DNA from 3 places in the Pantoea sp. SGAir0175 genome. Region 1 is predicted to be linked to each of the others. Evidence: predicted binding sites of a transcription regulator. Region 1 holds the regulator's gene; each other region holds the start of a gene.
The links. Region 1 encodes Fur, which represses iron uptake genes when iron is present. Its sites were predicted from a motif close to ATAATAATGAGAACNACTATCAA; they were not measured.

Region 1 (9,804 bases):
GGCAAACCAGCCGTTTTCAGTCATCACTTTCAGACCACCAATCGAGGCGCCGTTGCCCGGTGCCGCGGTCAGACGTGCGGTGATCGGGTCGCCCGCCAGCGTATCGGCGCTGACCATTTCAGGTGACAGCTTCGACAGCGCCGCTTTCTGCGCAGAAGTGGCAGGTGCCTGCAGACGGTTGTAGCTTGGCGCACCAAAACGCGCGGCCAGCTCATCATAGTGCTGCTGCGGGTTCTTACCGGTAACCGCAGTGATTTCCGCCGCCAGCAGACACAGGATGATGCCGTCTTTGTCTGTTGACCAGGCGGAGCCGTCGAAACGCAGGAACGAGGCGCCGGCGCTCTCTTCCCCGCCAAAGCCAAAGCTGCCGTCGAAAAGACCATCCACGAACCATTTGAAGCCGACCGGGACTTCCACCAGCTTGCGACCAATGTCGTTCACCACGCGGTCAATCATCGCGCTGGAAACCAGCGTTTTACCAACGGCCACCTCTTTGCCCCACTGCGGACGGTGCTGGAACAGGTAGTTGATCGCTACCGCCAGATAGTGGTTCGGGTTCATCAGACCGGCGGGCGTGACGATGCCGTGACGGTCGTAATCCGGATCGTTACCGAAGGCCAGATCGAACTTATCTTTATACGCCAGCAGACCGGCCATCGCGCACTCGGACGAACAGTCCATGCGCACCACGCCATCTTTATCCAGATGCATGAAGCGGAACGTCTGGTCGATGGCATCATTGACGATGGTCAGATCCAGCTGGTAGTGCTCAGCAATGCGCTGCCAGTAGGCCATGCCGGAACCGCCGAGCGGATCGACACCGATTTTCAGGCCGGCTTTCTGGATCGCCGGGAAGTCAATCACCTGCGCCAGACCTTCAACGTATGGCTGGATCAGATCCTGCTCAACGATGTGGCCACTGGCCCACGCCTGATCCAGCGCCAGACGCTTAACCTCTTTCAGCTCACCTTTGATCAGCTGATTCGCGCGATCTTCCACCACTTTGGTGACGTTGGTGTCAGCCGGTCCACCGTTCGGCGGATTGTACTTGATGCCACCGTCTTCCGGCGGGTTGTGCGACGGGGTAATGACGATGCCGTCCGCCTGCGCGCCGCCGCGCTTGTTATGCTCCAGAATGGCGTTGGAGATCGCCGGCGTCGGCGTATAGCCGTTGTCCTGCTGCACAATCACATCAACGCCGTTAGCGGCCAGCACTTCCAGCACTGACAGGATCGCCGGCTCAGACAGCGCATGGGTGTCTTTACCTACGTAGCACGGGCCGGTGATGCCGTTCTTTTTACGCTCTTCAGCGATCGCCTGCGCAATCGCCAGAATGTGTACTTCGTTGAAGCTATGACGTCCCGCGCTGCCGCGGTGGCCGGAGGTGCCAAATTTCACCGCATGGTCCGGGTTCGCCGCATCCGGCTTCAGGACATAGTACTGCGAGGTTAATTGTGCAACGTTAATCAAATCGCTCTGCTGGGCAGGTTGCCCGGCACGGGGGTGATTGGCCATTGGCGCTTCTCCCTGACGCTTCGGTTTAAATGGTGCCGCAAACTTTCTCTGCCAGTTCCTGCGGGAACTGCATGGCAAGCATGATGTGTTCCACCATGCTGCATTTACGACCTGTATTGGTATTGGTGATCACCCAGTACGGCGTGCCGGGTACGTGCTTCGGCTTAGTATGGGTGCCATTTTGCAACAACGTGTGCTCATCGCCCGCAAAGTAAACGCGGGTGCGGCCCTGCAGCGAAGCAGTAGCATCAGCAAACGCCGCCGGATCAAGACGATAGAGCGTTGACAGGATCAGCATAAAGCGATTAACCGCCTTCTTCTGCTCCGCATACTCGTCAGACAGCAGCAGCTCACGCACGGCGCGCACGCGATCCTGAGGACGCGCTTCGCTGCGTACAGCTGGCGCTTCTTTTACCGCAGCACTGGTCGCTGACGCAGCAGGTGCGCTCTGGCCGGCGGTGAATTTCAGCATGCGGCGCAAAATGTCCGACGCGCTTTCACCAATGTGCTGGGTGTGGCTGGCAATATAACGGTAGAGTTCTTCGTCAACTTCAATCGTTTTCATCTTTTTCCGTACGATTCTGGCAAATGGCAGAACCACGCTATTCTGCAACGGCCTTAGCAAAATCCGGTCGTGCAAAATGTGAGCGGGCTCTAACATAAGGATTATAAAGTTAAATCCGCGACAGCCGGTAGCGCTGGCATCGTTTCCGGGCAAAAGTCGGAATATGCCCTAATGCCTGACCGCCTGGCGCCGGGACAGGTGAATCCATGATACCCTAAGCCCAGGTCTCAACCGAAAGAACTTTAGCCATGATTTTGAACGCCCGTCTGCAAACTGAACAATCTGCCCCTGATGGCCAGCCCATTCTGTTAATTCATGGCCTGTTTGGTAGCCTGGATAACCTCGGCGTACTGGCGCGCGGCGTGCGCGATGCACGGCCCACGCTGCAGGTGGATGTCCGTAACCACGGCCTGTCACCGCGCAGCGTAGAGATGCACTACGCTGCGCTGGCGCAGGATATGGTTGACACGCTGGATGCGCACCACATCGAACGGGTCGATGTTATCGGCCACTCAATGGGCGGCAAAATTGCCATGGCGCTGAGCGCCGTTGCGCCCGAACGGATTGGCAAAATGGTGCTGATCGATATCGCGCCGGTGGATTACCAGACGCGACGTCACGATGAGATCTTCGCGGCAATCCGCGCGGTCAGCGCAGCTGGCGTCACGCGCCGCAGCGCTGCGGCCGACGTGATGCGTGAACACGTGCGCGAAGAAGGCGTGATTCAGTTCATTCTGAAATCTTTCCATGAAGGCGAATGGCGCTTTAACGTGCCGGTGTTGTGGGACAATTATCCGGTGCTCTCCGGCTGGCAGGAGGTGCCCGCGTGGCCTCATCCGGCGCTGTTTATTCGCGGCGGTGATTCACCCTATCTGGACAATCAGCACCGTGATGCGCTGCTGCGCCAGTTCCCGCAGGCGCAGGCGCACATTATCAGCGGTGCCGGCCACTGGGTGCATGCCGAAAAACCCGATGCCGTACTGCGCGCGGTGCGCCGCTTTTTTAACCTGTAAAAGCAAAAGCTTGCTACGGGCGGTTTAGGGTTGGCGTCGCGCCGGGCGCTGGAGTATGATGTCGCGCTAAAAATTTGCCGCGGATGCTTTTTTCGCCGCGGTCGGGCCGATAAATGTTTAAATCGCGCAGCGCCTTTCCGCCGTTCGCGCCCACGCAGTTTCACAAACCATGGCAAAAGAACAGACAGATCGTACCACGCTCGATCTCTTCGCAGACGAGCGGCGTCCCGGTCGCCCTAAAACCAGTCCGCTGTCGCGTGATGAGCAGCTGCGCATTAATAAGCGCAACCAGCTGAAGCGCGACCGGGTGCGCGGCCTGCGCCGCGTTGAGCTGAAAATGTCCAGCGAAGCGGTCGACGCGCTTAATACGCTGGCCGAGCAGCAGAACATCAGCCGCAGTGAACTGATTGAACAAATGCTGCTGGCGCAGCTCAAACTGGCGTAACGTGCACAGACCGCACGCTGGAACACAAACTCAGCGCTTTACACATTCCGCGCTTTTCGCCGGTCTGCTATCATTCGCATAACTGTGTCGTCTTCTGACTTACTTTCACAATCAGGATTTAAGAGGTTACTCACTCCATGGCAATCGTAGGCATTTTCTTCGGCAGCGATACCGGCAACACTGAAAACATTGCAAAAATGATCCAGAAACAACTGGGTAAAGATGTCGCCGAAGTGCATGACATTGCTAAGAGCACCAAAGAAGATCTCGAAGCATTCGATATTCTGCTGCTGGGTATTCCGACCTGGTACTACGGTGAAGCCCAGTGCGACTGGGATGACTTCTTCCCGACGCTGGAAGAGATTGATTTCAACGGTAAGCTGGTAGCGCTGTTTGGCTGCGGCGATCAGGAAGATTATGCCGAGTACTTCTGTGACGCGATGGGCACCATTCGCGACATCATTGAGCCAAACGGCGCAGTGATTGTGGGCCACTGGCCAACCGAAGGTTACCACTTCGAAGCCTCTAAAGGTCTGGCAGACGACAAACACTTCCTCGGCCTCGCCATCGATGAAGATCGTCAGCCTGAACTGACTAACGAGCGCGTCGACAAATGGGTTAAGCAGATCTTTGACGAGCTGCAGCTGCAGGCGATCATCGAAGCCTGATGCTTTCCTGTCCGATGTGGGCGCTGGCTCACATCGGGCAATGGAATTACCTATAAAAATAATAGCTATGGTTTTTTAACTTTTTCCCTCAATTCTGTAGAATACCCGCAACGGTCATCTGCTTATTCCTCGGGCATCAGACTGAGACTGCGCGAAAAGGAACATCGATCTGCACGATCCCGCTGAGGTTCACGACATTTCTCCTTACAGCATCCGGGGAATTGTCCGCCGCAGCCGGTTTTCATTTCGCAGGCTGAGCTCTATAATGAGACGCAAATGAGAATGCGCGTTGACCACACATTCAAGGCCTTTGCGCCGTAAGTGACTAGCAAAGTAACAGGACAATATCCGCATGACTGACAACAACTCCGCATTGAAAAAGGCTGGCCTGAAAGTCACGCTGCCCAGACTGAAGATTCTGGAAGTGCTTCAGGGACCCGGACCCGAGTCCCATCATGTCAGTGCGGAAGATTTGTACAAACGCCTGATCGACATGGGCGAAGAGATTGGTCTGGCGACGGTATACCGTGTTCTGAACCAGTTTGACGACGCCGGCATCGTGACGCGTCATAACTTCGAAGGCGGGAAATCCGTGTTCGAACTGACCCAGCAGCATCATCATGATCACCTGATTTGCCTCGACTGCGGCAAAGTGATCGAGTTTAGCGATGAATCTATCGAAACGCGTCAGCGTGAGATTGCAACACGCCACGGTATCAAACTCAGCAACCACAGCCTGTATCTGTACGGCCACTGTGCGCTGGGAGACTGCCGCGAAGACGAGACGCTCCACGATCAGTAATTGAATATGCTATGCAGTATAAAAAAACCGGTGCCAGGCACCGGTTTTTTTATGGCTGCGTTCAGGCGACCAGCGTTTCCTGCAAATAGCGCCAGCGCGGAACCGGCGTGCTGCAGTCCAGCACCGCCAGCGAAATGCGGGTCTGGTTGTTGCCGTTAAGCATTTGCAGTTCGTGATACTGAATGGTCACTTCCTGCTGCTGCTGGGAAATGATGGCATGCTCACTGGTGGCGATTCGCATCCCTTCCCGCTGCCCGTGCAGTTTGCGAAACAGGGTTTCAGTGTCATTGAGATCGAGCTGTTTGCCTTGCGGCGTCACCATTTTGAAGTCGGGATGAAAGTGCGACAGCAGCAGGTCCATACTGTCATCGCTGCCTTCGGCCTGATTAAAAATACGTTCGATAAGCTGATGTAAAACCACCACGCTATGTTTGGCTTCCAGAGCGAGACTTGTCATTTTTCTTCCTTCGCTAACCCGCACAGCAACATTTAAGAGCGCATAGCCTACCTGAAAATAACGATTTCACACGGGTAAATTAGTTAATTTTATTAAAGTCAGATTAGTCGTAATCGCGCGCAATTACTGTTTTTTGTCTGGTTCAGCATAATCGATTCCCGTTTGCAGATAACGGGCAATAAAAAAGGGCGATTGCTCGCCCTTTGCTGATCATATCGTGCTATCAAGCAGTAAAATTATTCGCCGATTTTTGCCCAGGTATCACGCAGACCCACGGTGCGGTTGAACACCAGTTTCGACGGCTGCGAGTACACGCTGTCAGCGCAGAAGTAACCTTCGCGCTCAAACTGATACGGTGCCAGCGCACTGGCGGCACGCAGACCCGGCTCAACGAAGCCCTGTTTGATCTCCAGCGAGTTCGGGTTAATGGTGGTGAGGAAATCCTCGGCCGCGCCCGGGTTTGGCACGCTGAACAGACGATCGTACAGGCGGAATTCGGCAGGCAGCGCGTGAATCGCCGACACCCAATGGATAACGCCTTTCACCTTGCGGCCATCGGCCGGATCTTTGCTCAGGGTGTCGACATCGCAGGTAGCGTAGATGCAGGTAATGTTGCCGGCTTCATCTTTCGCCACGCGCTCGGCACGAATGACATAAGCGTTGCGCAGACGAACTTCTTTACCCAGCACCAGACGTTTGTACTGCTTGTTGGCCTCTTCACGGAAGTCGGCGCGATCGATCCACACCTCACGGCTGAACGGCACCTCACGCGTGCCCATCTCCGGCTTGTTCGGATGGTTCGGCATGCTGATGATTTCTTCATGCCCGGCCGGCAGGTTCTCGATCACCACTTTCAGCGGATCCAGCACCGCCATAGCGCGCGGCGCGTTCTCGTTGAGGTCGTCACGAATGCACGACTCCAGCGACGCCATCTCAACAATGTTGTCCTGCTTGGTCACACCGATACGGCGGCAGAATTCGCGGATTGACGCCGCGCTATAGCCACGACGGCGCAGACCGGATACGGTCAGCATGCGCGGATCGTCCCAGCCTTCAACAATCTTCTCGCTCACCAGCTGCGTCAGCTTACGCTTCGACATCACCGCATATTCCAGATTCAGGCGCGAGAACTCATACTGACGCGGATGCACCGGAATGGTGATGTTATCCAGCACCCAGTCGTAGAGACGACGGTTATCCTGGAACTCCAGCGTACACAGGGAATGGGTGATGCCTTCCAGCGCATCGGAGATGCAGTGGGTAAAGTCGTACATCGGATAGATGCACCACTTGTTGCCAGTCTGGTGGTGTTCGGCAAATTTAATGCGGTACAGCACCGGATCGCGCATCACAATAAAGCTGGATGCCATGTCGATTTTGGCACGCAGGCAGGCTTTGCCCTCTTCGAAGCCGCCATCACGCATCTTCTGGAACAGCGCCAGGTTCTCTTCCACGCTGCGATCGCGATACGGGCTGTTTTTGCCCGGCGCGGTTAGCGTGCCGCGGTATTCACGGATCTGCTCTGGCGACAGCTCATCAACGTAGGCCAGGCCTTTGTTGATCAGCTCAACCGCGTAGTTGAACAGTTGGTCAAAGTAGTCAGAGGAGTAACGAATGTTGCCGCTCCACTCAAAGCCCAGCCATTGCACATCATTCTTGATCGATTCAACGAACTCCATATCCTCTTTGACCGGATTGGTGTCGTCGAAACGCAGGTTGCACTGCCCCTGATAATCTTGTGCGATACCAAAGTTCAGGCAGATCGATTTTGCATGGCCAATATGCAGGTAACCATTGGGCTCAGGCGGGAAACGGGTATGCACACTGTTGTGCTTACCGCTCGCCAAATCTTCGTCGATGATCTGACGAATAAAGTTCGTTGGGCGGGCTTCAGCCTCACTCATCTCAAAATCCTCAAAACAATAGCGGGTGATTTGTACCACGAAGTAACGGAGTATGATCCACAAAGCGCTGAAGGGAAACAACCGTTTGTTGGTCGTTTTAAAACAAAAAAGGCAGGAATTGCTTCCTGCCTTCAGTGACGATCAAAACGTGTTAATTTTTGACTTCGTACAGCGGCGTAACGCCTGCTACCACGGTACCGCCTGCCAGCAGATTCAGACCAGCAAAATCATCGCTGTTGCTGACCACCACCGGGCTGATCATCGAACGCGCATTGGCATTGAGGAAGTCCAGATCCATTTCGAGGATCGGCTGGCCCGCTGTGACGGTTGCGCCCTCTTCCACCAGACGGGTAAACCCTTTACCTTCCAGCGCGACGGTATCGAGACCCATATGCACGACAATCTCGACGCCATTTTCGGCTTCAAGGCAGAATGCATGGTTGGTGTTGAAGATTTTCACCACGGTGCCCGCCACCGGCGCGACGACAGTTTTATCGCTCGGTTTGATCGCCAGGCCATCGCCTACAGCTTTGCTGGCGAAAGCTTCATCCGGCACGTTTTCCAGCGCGACCACTTCGCCACTGACCGGTGCCAGCAGTGTTGCAATCACCTTTTTCTCGCTGTTGCGCACGGCCTGGGGCTGAGCAGCCGCAGGCGCAGCGGTGGTTGCCGCAGCAGGTGCCGCTGCGCCGGCCACCGGGCCTTTGCTCAGTACGGTTTTCATCGCGGTCGCAATGCTTTCGGCCTGCGTACCAACAATGATCTGCACGCTCTGCTTGTTAAGGCGGATCACGCCAGAAGCACCGAGGCGTTTGGCCACACTCTCATTCACCTGCGCCGAGTCTTTCACATTCAGACGCAGACGGGTAATGCAGGCGTCGATGTTGGTCAGGTTGTCAGAACCGCCCACCGCGCCGATGTAGCGACGTGCCAGAGATTCGGTTTCGCTCTCACCGTTGCTGCTGTGATCAACGTTGACGTCATAGCCGTCTGTCTCATCACCGGCAGCCAGCTCGCGACCCGGCGTCAGCAGGTTGAATTTCTGAATGGTGAAGCGGAACACCACATAGTAGATGACGAAGAACACCAGACCCTGCGGGATCAGCATCCACCAGTGCACCGCCAGCGGGTTACGCGTCGACAGCACCATGTCCACCAGACCGGCACTGAAACCGAAACCGGCAATCCAGTGCATGCTGGCAGCAATGAAGACCGAAATACCGGTCAGCACGGCGTGGATGACATACAGCACCGGTGCCACGAACATGAAGGAGAATTCCAGTGGCTCGGTGATGCCGGTGAAGAAGGCGGCGAATGCCGCTGCCAGCATGATACCACCGACTTTCGCGCGGTTTTCCGGACGTGAGCAGTGATAGATTGCCAGCGCCGCACCCGGCAGACCGAACATCATGATCGGGAAGAAGCCCGCCTGATAGCGACCGGTGATACCCGGGATGCCGGTACCGTTGGCGATAGACTGCGCGCCGCCAAGGAATTTCGGAATGTCGTTGATACCCGCCACGTCGAACCAGAACACCGAGTTCAGCGCGTGGTGCAGGCCAACAGGAATCAGCAGACGGTTAAAGAAGGCGTACACGCCCGCACCGACCGAGCCCAGTTTCTGGATGTGCTCACCAAAGCTCACCAGACCGCCGAAAATAATCGGCCAGACGTACATCAGGATAAAGGCGACCACAATCATCAGGAAGGAGACCAGGATCGGCACCAGACGGCGACCGCTGAAGAACGACAGCGCCTTGGGCAGCTCAACGTGGCTGAAGCGGTTGTACACTTCCGCCGAGAGAATACCCACCAGGATGCCGACAAACTGGTTGTTGATTTTACCGAAGGCGGCAGGAACCTGCTCCACCGGCATTTTCTGAATCATGGCCACCGCGGCGGGTGAACACAGGGTAGTAACCACGAGGAAACCTACAAAGCCGGTTAATGCCGCTGCACCGTCTTTATCTTTTGACATGCCGTAAGCCACACCGATGGCGAACAGCACGGACATGTTGTCGATGATGGCAGAACCCGATTTGATCAGCAGTGCTGCCAGCGCATTGCCTGCGCCCCAGCTGTCCGGATCGATCCAGTAACCTACCCCCATCAGGATTGCCGCTGCCGGCAGGGTCGCTACCGGCACCATAAGCGCGCGGCCGACCTTTTGCAGATATCCTAAAATACTCACCTTATTCTCCCCCTATGAGACTGGCGTTTTGCCGTGATGCGGGTTGATTTTATTATCCCGGCACCCGGTACCTTGATGACACACTTCACCACGAGGCGCAGTGTAAAGATAAATTAATTCGCCTCGCAAATTAAAACCAGTGTAACTGTGACTTTAATCACCAAAATGGACGTTTTTCACTGCGAAATGCTAGCCACCACCACAAACTTATTTTATGATGAAAAATATCAGGTCGCACTTTTCC
Region 2 (9,804 bases), 2.0 Mb from region 1:
GACGAACCGCCTGCCGCGCCAGTGGCGCTGACCAGCGGCTCATAACGCATAATCGAACCGAAGTCATTGGCGCCGCGTTTTTGCAGATCGCTTGCGGTGAGCGTGGTTTTGCTGCCGGCCTGCTGCTTAGGTGCGGTAACGGTCATTACCGGTTCATTGCTGCTGTTGTTCTCTGCGGAACGCGCCAGCGTACTGCTGTCGCTGGCGGCATAGCTGCAGGCTGCGTGAATGGCTGAAGCAAGAACAGCGACTTTACACAGACGCTGCTGAACAGTTCCCTGAAGGTTGAAAGACATGCGCGAAATACCTGGTTAATTGTTAGTATTCGCTCACTTATTTGCTGCCAGAAAACCACGGCTCTGTGCTAAAAACCGTGAAACAGCGCGTCACGCTGGCCAGATAATGTTATCGATCCCGGCACCTGTGGCACAGTGTCGTGCGCGCTTCAGTGCACAGCTGCCGTGTATAACTGGCAGCGGCGCCGCAGGGATGCCTGTGGGATTTATAGAGAGTAAAATGATGGCGAAAACAATTTAATGCAATTGGTAATCATTATCAATATCATTTGCATCAGGATGTATCTTTGTGCGCACAATTTGTTAACCCATGATTAATCAAGCACTAACAGGAGGGATAAGATGGCAGATAAACCGGCAGTAACCATTCACTACTGTACCCAATGTAACTGGCTGCTGCGTTCGGCGTGGATGGCGCAGGAGCTGCTGCATACCTTTGCTGGCGATCTCAGCGCGGTCACGCTCCAGCCCGGCAGCGGCGGCGTGTTCGAGATCAGCATTGATGGTCAGGTAATTTGGGAACGCAAACAGGAAGGCGGCTTTCCCGATGCGGCAGCACTGAAGCAGCGGGTGCGCGATGTCTGCTGGCCGGATCGCGAACTGGGGCACGTGGACAAGAAGAAACCGTAACGCGCTTAGCTGTTGGCGATCTTCTCTGCCGCGTCCTGCAGCGCCGCCACGACAATGTCCACCGTGGCCGGTGAAATCTGCTCCTGCGACAGCCGGTGATTGAGCGTATAGCGAAGCGTATGGATCGCCTGCTCCACCTGCGGAATGCTGCGGTTGTTGACCAGGATCGCCAGCGAAGTGAGCCGCCCGATAATCACCGCCACGTTTTCGCCATTTTCCGCCAGCAGCGCGCGGCCCGCATCGTTGAGCGCGTAGGCTTTGCGCGTGGCCTGGGCATCCACCACGCGAATGGCGTCCATCTCTTCCAGCAGCGTCAGGTTGGGATAAATAATGCCGGGGCTGGGGGAATATTCGCCTTTCGACAACTCTTCCACCGATTTGATCAGCTCATAACCGTGCGCCGCGCCGCTGGCCAGAAAGTGCAGCATCAGCAGGCGAATATCACTGGCATCCAGCATCCTTTCGCGCCGCTTTCTGCGTGCGCCGGCACAGCTGGCACGCTGTGCCGCATCGGCGTGCTCAGGAACATCCCGCTGCTGTTTCATCGCCTTCCCGGGGTCAGTTGAGGGAGGTTGATAGTAGTCTGGTGCCTGGTAAAATTCAACACAGGCGGCAGCGGGCGGGCGCCGGTTATTTCTGATGCCAGTAAGCGACGGCGCGCACCAGGTCGCTGTGCGCCGCACGTTGCTGAGTAAAATAATCGCTCAGCTGTTTCACCGCCGCGCCTTCGCCGGTCAGCCAGATGAAGTAGTCATCAGCAGGCAGCATAATCGGGTCCAGCAGCGGCGTCAGCGCCTCAGTCTGCATCTTGCCGCTGCCGAGCCAGCTCACCGTGACGTCCGGCAGGTCACCAAGATACGCGCGGCCGACTGGCTCATCAACACAGGCCAGCAGATGAATCTGCTGTGCCTGCATTTCCTGATAGCGGCGCTTAAACGCCGGCAGACCGGTCTCATCACAGACATAAATCTGACAGGCATAATCCACCGGCACGACGCATGAGCCGCGCGGGCCGCCCATCGCAATGCGATCGCCCGGCTGAGCGGCACTCGCCCAGCTGCTGGCGACGCCGCCGTCGTGGATGTAAAAATCCAGCGTCAGCGAATCGCTGCCGTTAAAGGCCAGCGGCGTATAGTCGCGCGCCGCCGGACGCACGCCGTCAGGCCAGACGATGCCTTCGTCGGTCATGTGTGGCAGCGCCAGCGCACCGCCCGGCGTATCCGGGAAAAACACTTTGATGTGGTCGTCAAAAGAGGGCGAGTGGAAACCCGCCAGATCGCTGCCGCTAAAGACGATGCGCCAGAAGGCATCGGCCACCCGCGTTTTGCTGGCGACGGTGATGTGACGGAAGCGTAATTCATTGCGCACGCGTTGTGGAGCGCGATAGTGAGTCGGGTTTGGCAACGTTTCTCTCCCTGCAGCGACGGTCCCGCGCTACTGCGCTACCGCACACCGCTGATGGTGCATGTTATCGAAAATCATTCTCATTAAACGCCTTGCAAGATACCTATGATATATTTTCGGCGCAATGCCGAAAAATGCTATTGGCGAAAACGGAACCGGTTTTAACAACGTGAGGAGGCGTTTGTTAGCGCGGATTTTCACGGCTTGAGGTCGCCATAAATGGCGACCCTACAGCGTGTCCGCGTATTTTTGAAAGGTAACGGCTGTCGGGGATGTGAATGACAAAAAACATTGCCGTTGAATATCTGCACGGCAGAACTGCGCATAAAAAAAGCGGAGAGTCGCCTCTCCGCTTGTTTCTGTCTGCGCACCCGATTAGCGGGTCAGATCGTCAAAGAACTTCTTTACGCCGTCGAAGAAGCTTTTCGAACGCGGGCTGTTTTTCTCGCCGGTGGGTCCGCCGAAGCTCTCTTCCAGCTCGCGCAGCAGCGCTTTTTGCTTGTCGTTGAGGCTGACCGGGGTTTCCACCACCACGCGACACAGCAGATCGCCGACCGCACCGCCGCGCACCGACTTCACGCCTTTGCCGCGCATGCGGAACAGCTTGCCGGTCTGGGTTTCTGCCGGCACTTTCAGCTTCACGCGACCGTCGAGCGTCGGCACTTCAATCTCGCCGCCCAGCGCTGCCATGGCAAAGTTGATCGGCACTTCGCAGTACAGGTTGTTATCTTCACGCTCAAAGATCGGGTGTTTCTTCACCGAAACCTGCACGTACAGATCGCCAGCCGGTGCGCCGTGTTCGCCCGCTTCACCTTCTCCGCTGAGGCGGATACGGTCGCCGGTATCGACGCCCGCCGGGATTTTCACCGACAGCGTTTTCTGGCGCTCAACGCGGCCGTGGCCGTGACAGGCGTTGCACGGATCTTTAATCACCGAGCCGCGACCGTGACAGGTCGGACAGGCTTGCTGCACGGTAAAGAAGCCCTGACGCATCTGTACCTGGCCCGCACCGTGACAGGTCGGACAGGTCTGCGGCTGGGTACCCGCTTTGGCGCCGCTGCCGTGGCAGACATCACACTCTTCCAGCGTTGGAATGCGGATCTCTTTGGTCACGCCGCGTACCGCTTCTTCCAGCGTCAGTTCCATGTTGTAGCGTAAATCGGCGCCGCGTGAGGCGCGCTGACGGCGACCACCACCAAAGATATCGCCGAACACGTCGCCAAAGATATCGCTGAAGTCGGCACCGCCGCCACCAAAGCCGCCGCCGAAGCCGCCACCACCGCCCTGCTCAAAAGCCGCATGACCGTACTGATCGTAAGCTGCACGCTTCTGCGCATCGGTGAGGATCTCGTAGGCTTCCTTGACCTCTTTGAATTTCGTCTCGGCCTCTTTATCGCCCGGATTACGGTCCGGGTGATACTTCATCGCCAGGCGCTTATAGGCCTTTTTGATTTCGCGCTCATCGGCGGATTTTGAGACGCCTAAGATCTCGTAAAAATCACTCTTAGCCATTTTTCTCTGCCCTTAACATGATCGCACGGGCGTGGAGAAATCTCCGACGCCCGTGCTGGTTTCAACGGCTGTCAGGCCAGCCGTTGCGCCCGGTCAGGGGCAATTATTTTTTATCTTTCACTTCTTCGAATTCAGCGTCGACAACGTCATCATCTTTCTTCGCCGAAGCGTCGCCGGCATCCGCTGCGCCGGCCTGAGCCTGTTGCTGCGCCAGTTCCATCAGCTTGCTGGACACTTCCATCAGCGCCTGCATTTTGGCTTCGATTTCTGCTTTATCTTCGCCTTTCAGCGCGGTGTTCAGCTCGTTCAGGGCAGACTCGATCGGTGCTTTGTCTTCCGCTGACAGTTTGTCACCGGCTTCGTCCAGCTGCTTACGCGTGCTGTGCGCAATCTGGTCGCCCTGGTTACGCGTCTGCACCAGCTCTTCGAATTTACGGTCTGACTCGGCGTTAGCTTCCGCGTCACGAACCATTTTTTCGATCTCTTCCTCGTTCAGGCCAGAAGAAGCTTTGATGGTGATCTTCTGCTCTTTACCGCTGTTTTTGTCCTTCGCAGACACGTGCAGAATACCGTCAGCATCGATGTCGAAGGTCACTTCGATCTGTGGCATACCGCGCGGCGCAGGCTGAATACCGTCGAGGTTGAACTGGCCCAGCGATTTGTTATCCGCCGAACGCTTACGCTCACCCTGCAGCACGTGAATGGTCACGGCAGACTGGTTGTCTTCAGCAGTCGAGAACACCTGGCTGTGCTTGGTTGGGATCGTGGTGTTCTTGCTGATCAGCGACGTCATCACGCCACCCATGGTTTCGATACCCAGCGACAGCGGGGTCACGTCCAGCAGCAGAACGTCTTTTACTTCACCGGCCAGCACGCCGCCCTGTACCGCAGCACCCACAGCCACTGCTTCGTCCGGGTTCACGTCTTTACGTGGCTCTTTACCGAAGAACTCCGCCACTTTCGCCTGCACCATTGGCATACGCGTCTGACCACCAACCAGGATCACGTCGTTGATGTCAGAAACCGACAGGCCAGCGTCGTTCAGCGCCACTTTCAGCGGCTCGATAGAACGGGTAACCAGATCTTCCACCAGTGATTCCAGCTTCGCGCGGGTCACTTTAATGTTCAGGTGCTTAGGACCAGTCGCATCCGCCGTGATGTACGGCAGGTTAACGTCGGTCTGCTGCGCAGAAGAGAGCTCGATTTTCGCTTTCTCTGCCGCTTCTTTCAGACGCTGCATCGCCAGCGGATCGTTGTGCAGATCGATGCCCTGATCTTTCTTGAATTCGGCAACCAGGTAGTTGATCAGACGGCTGTCGAAGTCTTCACCACCCAGGTGGGTATCACCGTTGGTCGCCAGTACTTCAAAGGTTTTCTCGCCGTCGACTTCGTCGATCTCAATGATAGAGATATCGAAGGTACCGCCACCCAGGTCATATACTGCGATGGTGCGGTTGCCCTGACCTTTATCCAGGCCGTAAGCCAGTGCCGCTGCGGTCGGTTCGTTGATGATACGTTTTACGTCCAGACCCGCGATACGGCCGGCGTCTTTGGTCGCCTGACGCTGTGCATCGTTGAAGTAGGCTGGTACGGTGATAACCGCTTCGGTTACCGGCTCACCGAGGAAATCTTCCGCGGTTTTCTTCATTTTTTTCAGCACTTCTGCAGAGATCTGCGGCGGTGCCATTTTCTGGCCTTTCACGTCCAGCCATGCGTCACCGTTGTCAGAACCGATGATTTTGTACGGCATGATTTTGATATCACGCTGCACTTCTTCGTCCTGGAAACGACGGCCAATCAGGCGCTTGATTGCAAACAGGGTGTTCTGCGGGTTGGTCACCGCCTGACGTTTAGCCGGTTGACCGACCAGAGTTTCGCCATCCCCGGTATATGCAATGATTGACGGTGTGGTGCGATCGCCTTCGGCGTTTTCAAGCACGCGTGCTTTGCCACCGTCCATAATCGCCACACATGAGTTGGTTGTACCCAGGTCAATACCAATAATCTTACCCATCTAAACGTCTCCCACTTAAATTCTTTGCCAAATTGGGTTGTGAAGCAGAGATGCGGTCACGCTGACCACTTTCAACTGCTGCGGCAGATTTTTTTGCTGCCTCACAATGCTTGATGACAACTAAATGGGGCCGCTTCGAAGCGCATCAAGGGTTAAAACTAAAAAAAATTTAGATTCTCTTACCGCGTGAGATCAAAGTGCGGCAAAAGCCACCTGATTATGATGCAGCGCCCCGCGCCCCACCGCTGCTGGCGCGGGCGTTAAACCAATAAACAATAACGCTGCTGCTGAGGAATTATGGGCAACACCACGCTGGCGAATCCCGCCCCACTGGGCCTGATGGGTTTTGGTATGACCACCATCCTGCTCAACTTACACAACACCGGTCTGTTTGAAATGGATGTGATTATCCTGGCGATGGGCCTCTTTTATGGCGGCATCGCGCAAATCCTTGCCGGGCTGCTGGAGTATAAAAAAGGCAACACCTTCGGCCTGACCGCCTTTACCTCCTACGGCAGCTTCTGGCTGACGCTGGTGGCGATTCTGCTGCTGCCAAAAATGGGACTGGCTGCCGCCGCCGATGGCCATTTCCTCGGCGCTTATCTGGCACTGTGGGGCCTCTTCACGCTGTTTCTGTTCTTTGGCACGCTGCGGGCCGCAAAAGTGCTGCAGTTTGTGTTTGCCAGCCTGACGCTGCTGTTTGCGCTGCTGGCTATCGGCCATCTGCTGGATCACGCGGCGCTGCTGCGCATCGCCGGCTGGGTGGGCATCGTCTGTGGTGCCAGCGCCTTTTATCTGGCGATGGGCGAAGTGCTGAACGAGAAGTTTGAGCGCAGCGTGTTGCCGATTGGCGAGTAATCAACGGCGCGCGGAGCCGTCATGCCGCTCCGCGCGCTGCCATTACGATGAATGCAGCGAAACATCCAGCTGCGCATTAGCCTGGCGGCTGTCATGCCATAACCACAGCGCCACCAGCATGCCGATCAGCGCCAGCGCCAGCACGTACCAGGCCGGCGCCATCGGCGTCAGCGACATCATCAGCGTCACGCTGATCGGCGTCAGACCGCCAAAGATGGCGTACGACACGTTGTAAGAGAAGGAAATGCCGGTGAAGCGCACCGCCGCCGGAAACGCCCGCACCATAACAAACGGCACCACGCCGACCACGCCCACGCTCAGTCCCGCCAGACCGTACCAGATGAACAGCATCTGCGGCGTGCCGCCAAGCTGCTGGAAAAAGCTCCAGCTGCACAGCGCCAGCAGCAGCGAACCAATCAGTAAGGTACGCGCCGCACCGTAGCGATCGACAATCCAGCCCGCCAGCACGCAGCCGATCAGCAGCATCACGGTCGCGAAACTGTTGGCCTGCAGACTGAGCGCCGCCGGCACGCCATGCTGCTTCTGCATCAGCGTCGGCGCCATCAGAATCACCACCACAATACAGGCTGATAATAGCCAGGTAAGCAGCATCGACACCGCAATACCGCGCTTATGGCTGGCGAGAATGGTCTGTAGCGGCAGTTTTTCCGCCAGCGCTTTGCGCTGCTGCATCTGACGAAATACCGGGGTTTCATGCAGCCAGCGACGCAGATACATCGCCAGCAGGCCAAACAGGCCGCCGAGGAAGAAAGGAATGCGCCAGCCGTGATCGCGTATCACCGCCGGCGAGAGCGAAGTATTCAGCACCGTCGCCACCAGCGAACCGAGCAGAATGCCGGCGGTTAAGCCTGCAGTCAGCGTGCCGCAGGCAAAACCGATGCGCTTCTCCGGCACATGCTCCGCAACAAACACCCACGCGCCCGGCACCTCGCCGCCAATGGCCGCGCCCTGCAGCACGCGCATCAGCAGCATCAGTAACGGTGCGGCAATGCCAATGCTGGCGTAGGTGGGCAGCGCGCCCATCGCCAGCGTCGGCAGCGCCATCAGCAGAATACTCAGACTGAACATCTTCTTGCGCCCGACTTTGTCGCCAAAGTGCGCCATGATGATGCCGCCCAGCGGGCGCGCCAGATAACCGGCGGCGAAGATGGCAAAGGTCTGCACCTGACGCAGCCATTCCGGGATGTCTGGCGGAAAGAACAGCTCGCCAATTACCGCAGCGAAGAAGACGAAGATGATAAAATCGTAGAATTCCAGCGCCCCGCCCAGGGCAGCCAGCGCCAGGGTTTTGTAGTCCTGGCGGTTGAGTCGACGCGTTGTCAGCGAATCCATAAGAGTGCGGTATCCAGAGGCCATGTCAGTATAGTTGTAAAGCTGCGGTTACTATACCGTCAATATTTTGCCACACCAGTCACTCTGCATTTTATGCCTGAAAACGGCAATTTTCAGACGTTTGTCTCACGCCGTGCGCTTTTCGGGCGAAAAGCTGCTACCACCTCCGGGTGGGTTTCGACGTAAGGCCCTTCCAGCAGCTGTAAACAATAGGGTACAGCCGCGAAAATCCCTGGCACTTTCACCGTACCGTCATCCGCTTTCAACCCTTCCAGCGTTTCTTTAATCGATTTCGGCTGTCCTGGCAGATTGAGGATCAGCGACTGCTTGCGGATCACGCCCACCTGGCGTGACAGAATCGCGGTCGGCACAAACTGCAGGCTGATCTGCCGCATCTGCTCGCCAAAGCCGGGCATCTCGCGGTCGGCTACCGCCAGAGTCGCATCCGGCGTGACGTCGCGCCGGGCCGGACCGGTACCGCCGGTGGTCAGCACCAGGTGGCAAAAACGTTCGTCGACCAGCTCGCAAATCGCCTGCTCAATCATCGGCTGTTCATCCGGAACCAGGCGGGTTTCAATCTCAAACGGTGTCGCCAGCGCAGCGCTAAGCCAGCTTTCCAGCGCCGGAATGCCCTGATCCTGATAGATGCCGTTAGCGGCCCGATCGGACACGGAAATTAAGCCAATACGTAAAGTATCCATAGAGTTATCGCTGTGTTGACCGCGGGGCGGTGAGAAAAAGGGGAATGGCAGAAAGGATAATACAAAGCATCAGCGAGGGAAACGCGAAAACCGTGGCGACCGGCAGCCGCCACGGCACATCACCTTACAGCAGTTCGGCGATCATCTTCTCAAGTTTGCCCTGGTCGATGGCAAAGTTGCGGATACCTTCGGCCAGTTTGGTCACCGCCATTGGATCCTGGTTGTGCTGCCACAGGAATTCCGCTTCGGTCATTTTAGCCGGACGCGCTTTCACTTCGCCGCTGTAGCTCAGTTTACGCTCTACGCTGCCTTCGCTCTCGGCCAGCTCTTTCAGCAGGCCCGGAGAGATAGTCAGGCGGTCGCAACCGGCCAGCTCGATGATTTCGCCGACGTTACGGAAGCTGGCGCCCATCACCACGGTTTCATAGCCGTGCTGCTTGTAGTAGTTGTAGATCTCAGACACGGATACCACGCCTGGATCTTCATGCGCTGCGTACTCTTTCTTGTCGGTGTTCTGCTTGTACCAGTCGAGGATACGGCCAACAAATGGCGAAATCAGGAACACGCCCGCTTCGGCACAGGCACGCGCCTGGGCGAAGGAGAACAGCAGCGTCAGGTTACAGTTGATGCCTTCTTTCTCCAGCTGCTCCGCCGCGCGGATGCCCTGCCAGGTTGAGGCCAGTTTGATCAGGATACGATCGTTGCTGATGCCGGCATCGTTGTACAGTTTGATCAGGCTGCGTGCTTTCGCGATGCTCGCTTCGGTGTCGTAAGAGAGACGCGCGTCAACTTCAGTAGAGATACGTCCCGGGATCAGTTTGAGAATTTCCAGACCAATGTTAACGGCCAGCTTGTCAGAAACCAGCGCCAGCTGCTCTTCTTTGTTGCTGCTCTGCTGACGTGCCCAGCTAATGGCTTCGTCAATCAGTTTGCGGTATTCAGGGATTTGCGCAGCGTTGAGGATCAAAGAAGGGTTAGTGGTGGCATCCTGCGGTTGGTAGAGTTTCATTGCCGCGATATCACCGGTGTCGGCGAC
Region 3 (9,804 bases), 650 kb from region 1:
CTCAATTGTGACCGCCATCCTTGGCGCGCCGATGCTGATTTTGCTGGTGCGGCGCCAGCGCGGGCGAGGTGGACTATGACGCGGCGCGCCTGGTTGCATGGCGGCTGGCTGCTATTAGCGTGTGCGCTGCTGACGTGGCTGGCGCTGACGCGCGGTGCGCTGCCGATTACGGCGGAGCAGGTGTGGCAGGCGCTGCGCGGGCAGGGAGCGGCCAACGTGCAGCTGATTGTGGTGGAGTGGCGGCTGCCGCGCGTGATGATGGCGCTGCTGATCGGCGCGGCGCTGGGTGTCAGCGGGGCAATTTTTCAGTCGCTGCTGCGTAACCCGCTCGGCAGCCCGGATATTCTCGGCTTCAATACCGGCGCTTACAGCGGTGTGCTGGTGGCGCTGGTGCTGTTCAATCAAAGTATTACCGCGATGACCGGGGCCGCGCTGATCGGCGGTATCGCGACGGCTGCGCTGGTGTATCTGTTTGCCTGGCGCAACGGGGTGGAAACGTTTCGGTTAATCATCGTGGGCATTAGCGTGCGCGCGCTGCTGATGGCGCTCAATGCCTGGCTGATTATCAGCGCTTCGCTGGAGTCGGCGCTCAGCGCCGGGCTGTGGAGCGCCGGCTCGCTCAACGGCATCACCTGGGCGAAAACGCCGCCGGTGGTGACGGTGCTGCTGCTGTCGCTGCTGCTGGTGGCGCTGTTAACGCGCCGCATGCGTCTGCTGGAGATGGGCGATGACACCGCCTGCGCGCTCGGCGTGCCGGTGGAGCGCAGCCGCCTGTGGCTGATGCTGCTGGGCGTGCTGCTGACCGCGGCGTCCACCGCGCTGGCGGGGCCGATCTCGTTCGTGGCGCTGCTGGCACCGCAGATTGCGCGCCGGCTGAGCGGCGGGGAAAAAGGCGCATTATGGCTGGCGGCGCTGTGCGGCGCGCTGCTGTTGTGCGCCGCCGATTATGCCGCGCAGCATCTGTTCCTGCCTTATCAACTGCCGGTTGGCGTGATTACCGTCAGCCTGGGCGGACTCTATCTGATTGCGTTACTGGTGCGGGAGGCGCGACGCCAATGATCGATATTCCTTCACGGCTGTATGGCGAAGGCCTGACGCTGGGTTATGACAAAAAAGTGGTGGCGGAAAATCTGTCGGTGGCGATTCCGCAAGGGGAGCTGACCGTGATTATCGGCCCTAACGCCTGCGGTAAATCCACTCTGCTGCGTACTCTCAGCCGCCTGCAGGCACCGCTAAAAGGTGACGTGCTGCTGGACGGCGAGGCGATTGCACGTTATCCCACCAAAGAGGTGGCGCGCCGTCTTGGCCTGCTGCCGCAGAGTTCAAACGCACCGGCGGGCATCAGCGTGAGCGAGCTGGTGGCGCGCGGACGTTATCCGCATCAGTCACTGTTTGGCCGCTGGCGCGCGGAGGATGAAGCGGCGGTGCAGCAGGCGATGCTGGCCACTGGCGTGGCGGACCTGGCGCAACAGGCGGTCGATACCCTGTCCGGCGGACAGCGTCAGCGCGTGTGGATCGCCATGGTGCTGGCACAGCAGACGCCGCTGCTGCTGCTGGATGAGCCCACCACCTGGCTGGATATTACCCACCAGATTGAGCTGCTTGAGCTGATGCAGACGCTCAATCAGCAGCATGGCCGCACGCTGGTGGTGGTGCTGCATGACCTTAATCACGCCTGCCGCTACGCCACCCATCTGATCGCCATGCGTCACGGGAAGATCATTGCCGAGGGCAAGCCTGGCGAGATTGTGACGCCAGCACTGATTGAGCAGGTGTACGGATTACGCTGTGTGATTGTTGAGGATCCGGTGGCGCATACGCCAATGATTGTGCCGCTGGGGCGCGGGCGCTAAGGCGGGAAAGGGGCTGTGGTGTAAACGTTTTCTGCCATACGTTTCCCTCTCCCGCCGGGAGAGGGTGAGGGCAAAACCGCTACGCCAGCAACTGCTGCAACAGTGGCCCGATCTGCTCAAACATGCGAGGCGAGATAATCTCGACGTGGGCGCAATCCATCGGCCACACCGTCAGCTCACCGACATAGGGCGCCCAGGCGCGGCGCGCATCCTGGCCTGGCTGCTGCGTCTGTTCGGCGAGGAACAGCGTAGCGCGGCCGCCGAAGCGTGCGCTGCGCGCCGTGGCCAGCAGACGCACCGAGCTGGCGTAGTTGGCTTCGATGGTATCGAACATGGCCTGCATCTCTTCACCGGCCTGATGGCGCTGCGCGGCGATAAACTGTTCGCGCTCGCGATTCACCTCCTCCAGTACCGCCGGATCCAGCACGTTCTCGCCGCGCTTCTCATCCCAGTTCTGCGTTTCCGGCGGCCAGGTGTCGAGCAGGCCAAGGAAGGCAACCTCTTCACCCGCCGCTTCCAGCCGGGCAGCAATGCCCTGCGCCAGCGTGCCGCCCAGCGAGTAGCCGAGGAAATAGTAGGGCCCGTGCGGTTGTACCTCGCGCAGCGTACGCAAATGCGCCTCACAGACCTCATCGAGGTGCACGCTCTGGTTCAGCGGTCCCTGCGTGTCAGGCGACTGAATGCCGACCAGTGACCAGCGTGGGTCAAGATAACGCTGCAGCACGCTGAACTGCCAGGCGAAGCCGGACGCCGGGTGGAAGCAGAACAGCGTCGGTCCGCTGCCTTTACGCAGCGGCAGCACCGCTTCAAAGCCCGCCTGCTGATGGGATTGTCCATCGCTCAGCAGCGTCGCCAGTTTTTCCACCGTCGGGGCGATCATGATCTGCCCGACCGAGACCGACAGCTGGAGCTCGCGGCGCAGCTGCGCAGCCAGGCGCATCGCCAGCAGCGAATGGCCACCGAGCGCAAAGAAATCATCCTGCGCACCGATCGTGTCGCAGGCCAGCAGGCGGCAGAACGCTGCGGCCAGCGTGCTCTCTAAACCGGGCAGTGGCGCGCGCCCCTGGCGCTGCGTGGTGCTCTGCGGCAGCGGCAGCGCTTTGCGATCCAGTTTGCCGTTGCTGCTGAGCGGCAGCGCCTCCAGCTGGACGATGGCCACCGGCACCATGTGTGCCGGTAGCTGCTGTGCCAGCGCGTGACGCAGCGCATCGCCATCCACCGGCTGAGGCGCCACCACGTAGCCCACCAGCTGACGCGCATCGCCCTGTGCCGCCGCACTGCCCAGCACCACCGCATGCGTCACCGCCTGCTCAATGCCGGGCTGGGCGCACAGCGCATGATCGATTTCGTTCAGCTCAATGCGCTGACCGCGGATCTTCAGCTGGTCATCGCTGCGCCCGAGATACTCCACCGCACCGTTGTCCAGCCAGCGCGCTACGTCGCCGGTCAGGTACATGCGCTCGCCAGCGGCGTACGGGTCGGCGATAAAGCGGCTGGCGGTCAGCTCCGGCCGGTTGAGATAGCCGTGCGCCAGCTGAATGCCGGTAAGATAGAGATCGCCGGCCACGCCCGGCGGCACCGGCTGCATTTGCGCATCAAGAATGCGCAGGCCGGTGTTCCACACCGGGAAGCCGATCGGTACGCTCGGGCCATCGACTTCGGCCAGCGCCGCGCCATACGCCGGATACCAGCTGACATCAACGGCCGCTTCGGTCGGCCCATACAGATTGTGCAGCGGCACGCGGGTCAATGTTTCCCAGCTGCGCGACAGATCGGTGGGCAATGCTTCACCGCTGCAGAACACATTGCGCAGGCTGGCGCAGCACGCTATCGCGGCCGGGTGGTCGAGCGCCGCGACAAAGGCCGCCAGCATCGAGGGTACGAAATGCGTGGTGGTGACTTTGTAGCGGGCAAACAGTTGCTGTAAGGCTTCCGGATCGCGGTGTGCATCCGGCGGCGCCATCACCAGCTGCGCGCCGACCAGCAGCGGCCAGAAGAACTCCCACACCGAGACATCAAAGCTGCTCGGCGTTTTCTGCAGCACCACGTCATCTGCCTGCAGCGGATAACGATCCTGCATCCACAGCAGGCGATTAACGATCGCCTGATGGCCGACCAGCACGCCTTTCGGCCGGCCGGTAGAGCCGGAGGTATAGATGATGTACGCGCCATCCTGCGGCGTCGGCGCGCTGGCCGGTGCCGGTGCATGTTCGGCATTGTACAGGGTGTCAAAGTGCAGCTGACTGACCGGCGCGATGGCGTGGAAGCGGGCACTGAGCGCGGCAGCGGTGATCAGCGTTTTGGGCGCGGCGTCTTCCAGCATCAGCTGGAGCCGCTCGTCCGGATAGCCGGTATCCAGCGGCAGATAAGCGGCCCCGAGCGTCACAATAGCCTGCAGCGCCAGCGACAGCTGCACTGAACGCGGCAGCGCCACGGCGACGATATCACCCCGCTGCACGCCAGCCGCACTGAGATCGGCCGCCAGCGCGAATACCTGCTGCTGCATCTGGCGATAGTTCAGCTGGTGCTGCGCATCGGCCAGCGCCGGTGCGTCCGGCGTGCGCTGCGCCTGCTGCGCCAGCAGCGACGCCAGGGTTTCCGCCGGCAGCGGATGGGCGGTCTGATTGATGGCCGCAATCTGCTGCTGCTCCGCTTGCGTCAGCAGATCGAGCTCGCCCAGCGCGCGCTGCGGCTGCGCGGCCAGCTGGCTGAGCAGCAGGGCAAAGCGGCTGGCATGGCGCTGCAGCGTCTCGGCAGCATAGCGCTGCGCGTTCGCCAGCAGCTCCAGCGTCAGATCGCCGTGCTCGCTGAGATAAATCGCGATTTCCAGGTCGCGCACCGGGCCGGAGGCCAGCTGATGCGTGATGCCTTCAATGCCAGCGAAATCAAGCTGGTAGTCAAACATCTTCAGGTTGATCACCGGGCCATACAGCGGATCGCTATCGCCGGGGCGGCCAAGATCGCGCTGCACCTGTTCAGCATCGTAGCGCTGATGACGGCGCATTTTTTTCACTTCCGCGGCCAGCTGAGCGGCGAGATCGCCGAGCGTTTGTCCCGGCTGATAATGCACCGCCATCGGCAGCACGTTGATCACCGGACCGGTGGCGCACAGCGCGGCGGAGCCGATGCGGCGCATGAAGATGAAGCCGGCAGCAAAATCATTTTGTCCGCTGAGACGAGCCAGCCACAGCGCTACCAGCGCAAAGGCCAGATCGGCGGCGCTGTGCTGTGGATGCTGGCTGGTCAGCGTCTGGAAGCGGTGACGATCCAGCGTAACGCTGTGACGCAGCAGATCGGTGCTGGCGCTCTGACCGGCCAGCGGCAGCGGCGACAGCGAGGCGGGCGCGGGCAGGGCGCGGCCTTTTTCGCGCCAGAATTCGCCGTCACGGGTGTAAGACGCCGATTGTTGATAGCGCTGATACTCGTCAACCACGGCGCTGAACGGAATAAACGGTGTCGGCTCAGGCGGCTGCTGCTGTAAGGCGGCGCTGTACAGATTGGCGATGCGGCGCGTCAGCGCGGTAAAGCTGAAGCCATCCACCACCAGATGGTGATAGCGCTGATACCAGAACCAGTGCTGTTCGCCGAGGCGGAACAGACGATGGTGCCACAGCGGTGCGCCACTCAGCACACGCAGGTCGCCCTGCATATCGGCACGCATCAGGGCGCGCGCGGCGGCAGCGGCATCCGCTTCGCTGCGCAGATCAACGATGTCTGGCAGGCTGAAGGTCTGCGGCTGCGGCCACTGTAGCGGCTCGCCGTCGATTTCGCCGAACGCCATATTCAGGGTATCGGCTTCCTGCATGCCGTCGACGATGGCCTGCGCCAGCAGCGCGCTGTTGATGTCGCCGCGCAGTTCGACAAAGTGCGCGACCGCGTAAGCGTTGTGATGGCGGCTGAGCTGGTCGGCGATCCAGATGCCAGGCTGCGCCGCCACCAGCGGCAGAGTTTGTTGGTCAATCATAGTGTCGTTCATCAGAGAATTTACTGTCGCTCCGGTTCACGTCTGGCGTGATGAATGAATTTGGATTGCGCCACAAAGCTTGCAGACCGTCGAGCAGGCCACCGCGCCAGCACAGCGCGTCATGGCCGCCCTCGACCGGCTGGTAATGCACCTGATAGCCGGCAGCGGTAAGTTGTTGTTGTAATTGTTGATTGGCTTGCAGAATCAGGCCTTCACGCTGGCCTGCCTCCAGCCAGAAACGCAGCGGCTGGCGAGGTGCCAGGCCATGGTCCAGCGCCTGCAGCAGCCAGCCATGCGGGTTACCGCGCTCCGGCCACCAGAAGGAGCCGGACAGGCTGAGCGCATTACCAAAGGTGTGGGGAAAGTGCAGTGCGGCAAACACCGCGGCCAGACCGCCGAAGCTTTGTCCGGCAACCAGCGTGCGCGCTGGCTGCGCATCGTACGGCATCCAGCGTGCCACCTGCGGCAACAGCTCCTGCTGCACCGCCTGCCAGAATTGCGGATTGCATGGCAGCTCGCGGCTGCGGTGTTCGCGATCGATGATGTCGATAAACAGGTAGACCGCTGGCGGCAGCTTGCCCGCGGCGGTCAACTGCTGCAGCGGGCCGGCGATCGGCATCTGCTGCGCCCAGAACTGACCATCGAGCAGTATCGCCAGCGGACGCGGGCCGTGCTGCGCCTCGCCTGTGGCGTACAGCCACACCCGGCGACGATTGCCGAGCAGCGCGCTGTCCCACTGCTGCTCCTGCAGCGTCAGCGCCGGGGCGCGGCCCTCATCCACCGCACGCCACACCTGCTGGTCGGGCGCGTCAGGCAGGTGCAGCGGTGACACGCCCATGCCGCGCCCGCCGGACCAGCTGCGCAGCGGATTGAGCGCATCGGCCTGCGCGGCAGGGAATTTTTCGCGCCACCAGTGGCGCAGCGCATGCATGTCAGGCTCGCCGCTGAAATCGCTGGCCTGCCGATCCGGCATCAGGCAGTAGCTGCCGCGCCAGTGTGACGGCAGCACGGTTTGCCAGTACCAGACATCGCTACTGGCGACGCGCATCAGCGATTGCGGCGGGCGCCGCTGGTGGTGATCGGTCACGCCGGTGATGTTGATCCACACGCGCTGGGTGTGGGAGGTGGTTTCACTGCCTTGCGGATCGCGCCAGAAGAAGGTCACCAGACAGGTGCCATCCTGCTGCGGCTCAATGCGCGGAATGCCCTGAGTCTGTTGCTCCTGCCACCAGGCTTCGCTACCAATTCCATCATTTCGCCAGGTCATAGGGGCTGCCAGTCGCCGTCTGTACGGGGAGGTTTACATAGGATTGATAAATAATACTATTGATAATTATTTGCATTTGCAATAGGGTGACTGCGCTCAAAATGAGCACGCACGTTCCGTCTGGCACCCGGTAAGTCATGGGATTCAGCAAAGGATGGCCCTGCCAGGTGTGAACGGCTGCGCGATAAAGACAGGGATCTTCTCACCGGCTCGCCAGTCACTCCGCTGTGGCGCAGAACTGGCCTTCCAGGAATGAAAAAAATGAAGCATTACTCGCGGTTAACCTTCGCTATTTTGATCGAACTGGGGCTCAGCGCCTCACTGCTCTCCGGCAGCGCCTGGGCAGCAGAGACTTCCAGCAAGACGACTTCCAGCAACGCCTCTTCTCCCGACGCCAGCGCAATGGACGGTGGCACCTTAATGGTGACGGCCCAGCAGCAGACGCTGCAGGCACCGGGGGTTTCCACCATCACCGCCGATGAGATCAAAAAGCATCCGCCGGCGCGCGATGTCTCAGAAATTATCCGTACCATGCCGGGGGTTAACCTGACCGGTAACTCGACCAGCGGCCAGCGCGGCAACAACCGTCAGATCGATATTCGCGGCATGGGACCGGAAAATACCCTGATTATGGTGGACGGCATGCCGATCACCAGCCGTAACTCAGTGCGTCTCGGCTGGCGCGGTGAGCGTGATACGCGCGGCGATACTAACTGGGTGCCGCCGGAGATGATTGATCACATCGACGTGATTCGCGGGCCGGCCGCGGTGCGCTACGGTAACGGCGCGGCGGGCGGTGTAGTGAACATCATCACCAAAAAGTACAGCGATCAGCAGTGGCACGGTTCGTGGAATACCTACTTCAACGCGCCGGAACACAAATCGGAAGGGGCGACCAAACGCACCAACTTCAGCCTTGAAGGGCCGCTGGGCGACGACTTCAACTTCCGGCTGTATGGCGGCTTAGCCAAAACCCAGGCCGACGCGTACGACATCAATGAAGGGCACGCGGCAGCGCGCACCGGCAGCTATGCCGGCAGCTACCCGGCAGGCCGCGAAGGCTCGGTAAACAAAGACATCAATGCGTTGCTGAGCTGGGCGTTTGCGCCCATGCAGACGCTGGAGCTGCAGGCCGGTTACAGTCGTCAGGGCAACCTGTACGCGGGCGATACGCAGAACACCAACACTAACGCACTGGTAAAGAGCCTGTACGGCGATGAAACCAACCGTCTGTATCGCCAGAATATTTCACTGAAATGGACCGGCGCGTGGGATAACGGCATCAGCACCAGCAGCTGGGCGCGCTACGAGAAAACCCGCAATACGCGCATTAATGAAGGTCTGGCGGGCGGCACGGAAGGGATCTTCTCCAACAGCGGGTTCAATACCATCCAGCTGGACGATGTGCTGCTGCACAGTGAAATCAGCCTGCCGTTTGAGCTGGGCGTCAATCAGACCGCGACGCTGGGCACCGAGTGGAACCAGCAGCGCATGAAAGATCCTTCGTCGACCACCCAGGCTGCCAGCAACGGCGCTGTTCCAGGCATCGCCAGCACCGGCCGCAGTCCTTATGCCCAGGCGGAGATTTTCTCCCTGTTTGCCGAAGACAACATGGAGCTGACCGACAGCACCATGCTGACGCCGGCGCTGCGCTTCGATCATCACTCCATCGTTGGCAACAACTGGAGCCCATCGCTTAACCTGTCACAGGGGCTGGGCGATGACTTCACGCTGAAGATGGGGATTGGCCGGGCCTACAAAGCGCCGAGTCTGTACCAGACGAACCCGAACTACCTGCTGTACAGCAACGGCCAGGGCTGCGCCGCCAGCACCGGCGCCTGCTATCTGCAGGGTAATCCGAATCTGAAGGCGGAAAACAGCATCAATAAAGAAGTTGGGCTGGAGTGGAAGCATGAAGGTTATCAGGCCGGTCTGACCTGGTTCCGTAACGACTACCGCAACAAGATTGAAGCCGGTTATGCGCCTGCAGGTAAAGCCTCTAACGGCACCACGGATATCTATCGCTGGGAGAACGTGCCGAAAGCGGTGGTGGAAGGGCTGGAAGGCACGGTCAATGTTCCTTTCTCTGACAGCGTGATGTGGAATAACAACTTCACCTACATGCTGCAGAGCAAGAACAAGGAGACCGGCGATCGTCTGTCGATCATTCCGGAGTATACGCTGAACTCGACGCTGAGCTGGCAGGCAACGCAGGATCTGTCGCTGCAAACCACCCTGACGTGGTACGGCACCCAGACGCCGAAGAAGTACGACTACAAAGGACAGCCGGTGACCGGCAGCGCCACCGACAAAGTGAGCCCGTACTCGCTTGTCGGCCTGAGCGGTACTTACGATATTAATAAGTACGCCAGCGTGACGCTGGGCATCGATAACCTGTTCGATAAGCGCCACTTCCGTGAGGGCAATTCGCAAACCACCGGTAACGCCACCACCGGCGCTTATCTCTACGGTGCCGGTGCCAATACCTATAACGAATCAGGCCGTACTTACTATATGAGCCTCAACACCCACTTCTAATGGCGTTCAGCCAATCAGTTGCGTTGGCAAACAGCAGCGGGCGACCAGTCCGCTGCTGTCTTCGCGGTTCACCAGTTCCAGCCTGCCGCGATGCATCTGCACAATACGCAGCACAATGTTCAGGCCCAGGCCGCTGCCGCCATAGCGTTGATCGCGCCGCCGGAACGCCTGCGTCAGCTCTT

Region 2: the regulator Fur is predicted to act here: its motif matches at 2,398-2,420, upstream of C1N56_RS03575 (siderophore-interacting protein).
Region 3: the regulator Fur is predicted to act here: its motif matches at 7,138-7,160, upstream of fes (enterochelin esterase).

What each region holds. Positions count from the first base shown of each region.
Region 1 is NZ_CP028081.1:2,914,098-2,923,901, forward strand. It holds gene pgm (phosphoglucomutase (alpha-D-glucose-1,6-bisphosphate-dependent)) at 1-1,515, opposite strand, end outside; gene seqA (replication initiation negative regulator SeqA) at 1,541-2,080, opposite strand; gene ybfF (esterase) at 2,329-3,093, shown strand; gene ybfE (LexA regulated protein) at 3,263-3,538, shown strand; gene fldA (flavodoxin FldA) at 3,676-4,206, shown strand; gene fur (ferric iron uptake transcriptional regulator) at 4,559-5,008, shown strand; gene C1N56_RS13645 (hypothetical protein) at 5,070-5,465, opposite strand; gene glnS (glutamine--tRNA ligase) at 5,702-7,369, opposite strand; gene nagE (N-acetylglucosamine-specific PTS transporter subunit IIBC) at 7,521-9,554, opposite strand.
Region 2 is NZ_CP028081.1:779,085-788,888, reverse strand. It holds gene C1N56_RS03590 (TonB-dependent receptor domain-containing protein) at 1-296, opposite strand, end outside; gene C1N56_RS03585 (SelT/SelW/SelH family protein) at 639-926, shown strand; gene C1N56_RS03580 (PadR family transcriptional regulator) at 932-1,471, opposite strand; gene C1N56_RS03575 (siderophore-interacting protein) at 1,557-2,330, opposite strand; gene dnaJ (molecular chaperone DnaJ) at 2,706-3,842, opposite strand; gene dnaK (molecular chaperone DnaK) at 3,946-5,856, opposite strand; gene satP (acetate uptake transporter) at 6,154-6,714, shown strand; gene C1N56_RS03555 (MFS transporter) at 6,757-8,067, opposite strand; gene mog (molybdopterin adenylyltransferase) at 8,181-8,768, opposite strand; gene tal (transaldolase) at 8,893-9,804, opposite strand, start outside.
Region 3 is NZ_CP028081.1:3,565,447-3,575,250, reverse strand. It holds gene fepD (Fe(3+)-siderophore ABC transporter permease) at 1-79, shown strand, start outside; gene fepG (iron-enterobactin ABC transporter permease) at 76-1,059, shown strand; gene C1N56_RS16765 (ATP-binding cassette domain-containing protein) at 1,056-1,853, shown strand; gene C1N56_RS16760 (enterobactin synthase subunit F) at 1,933-5,817, opposite strand; gene fes (enterochelin esterase) at 5,810-7,084, opposite strand; gene C1N56_RS16750 (TonB-dependent siderophore receptor) at 7,346-9,622, shown strand; gene pmrB (two-component system sensor histidine kinase PmrB) at 9,629-9,804, opposite strand, start outside.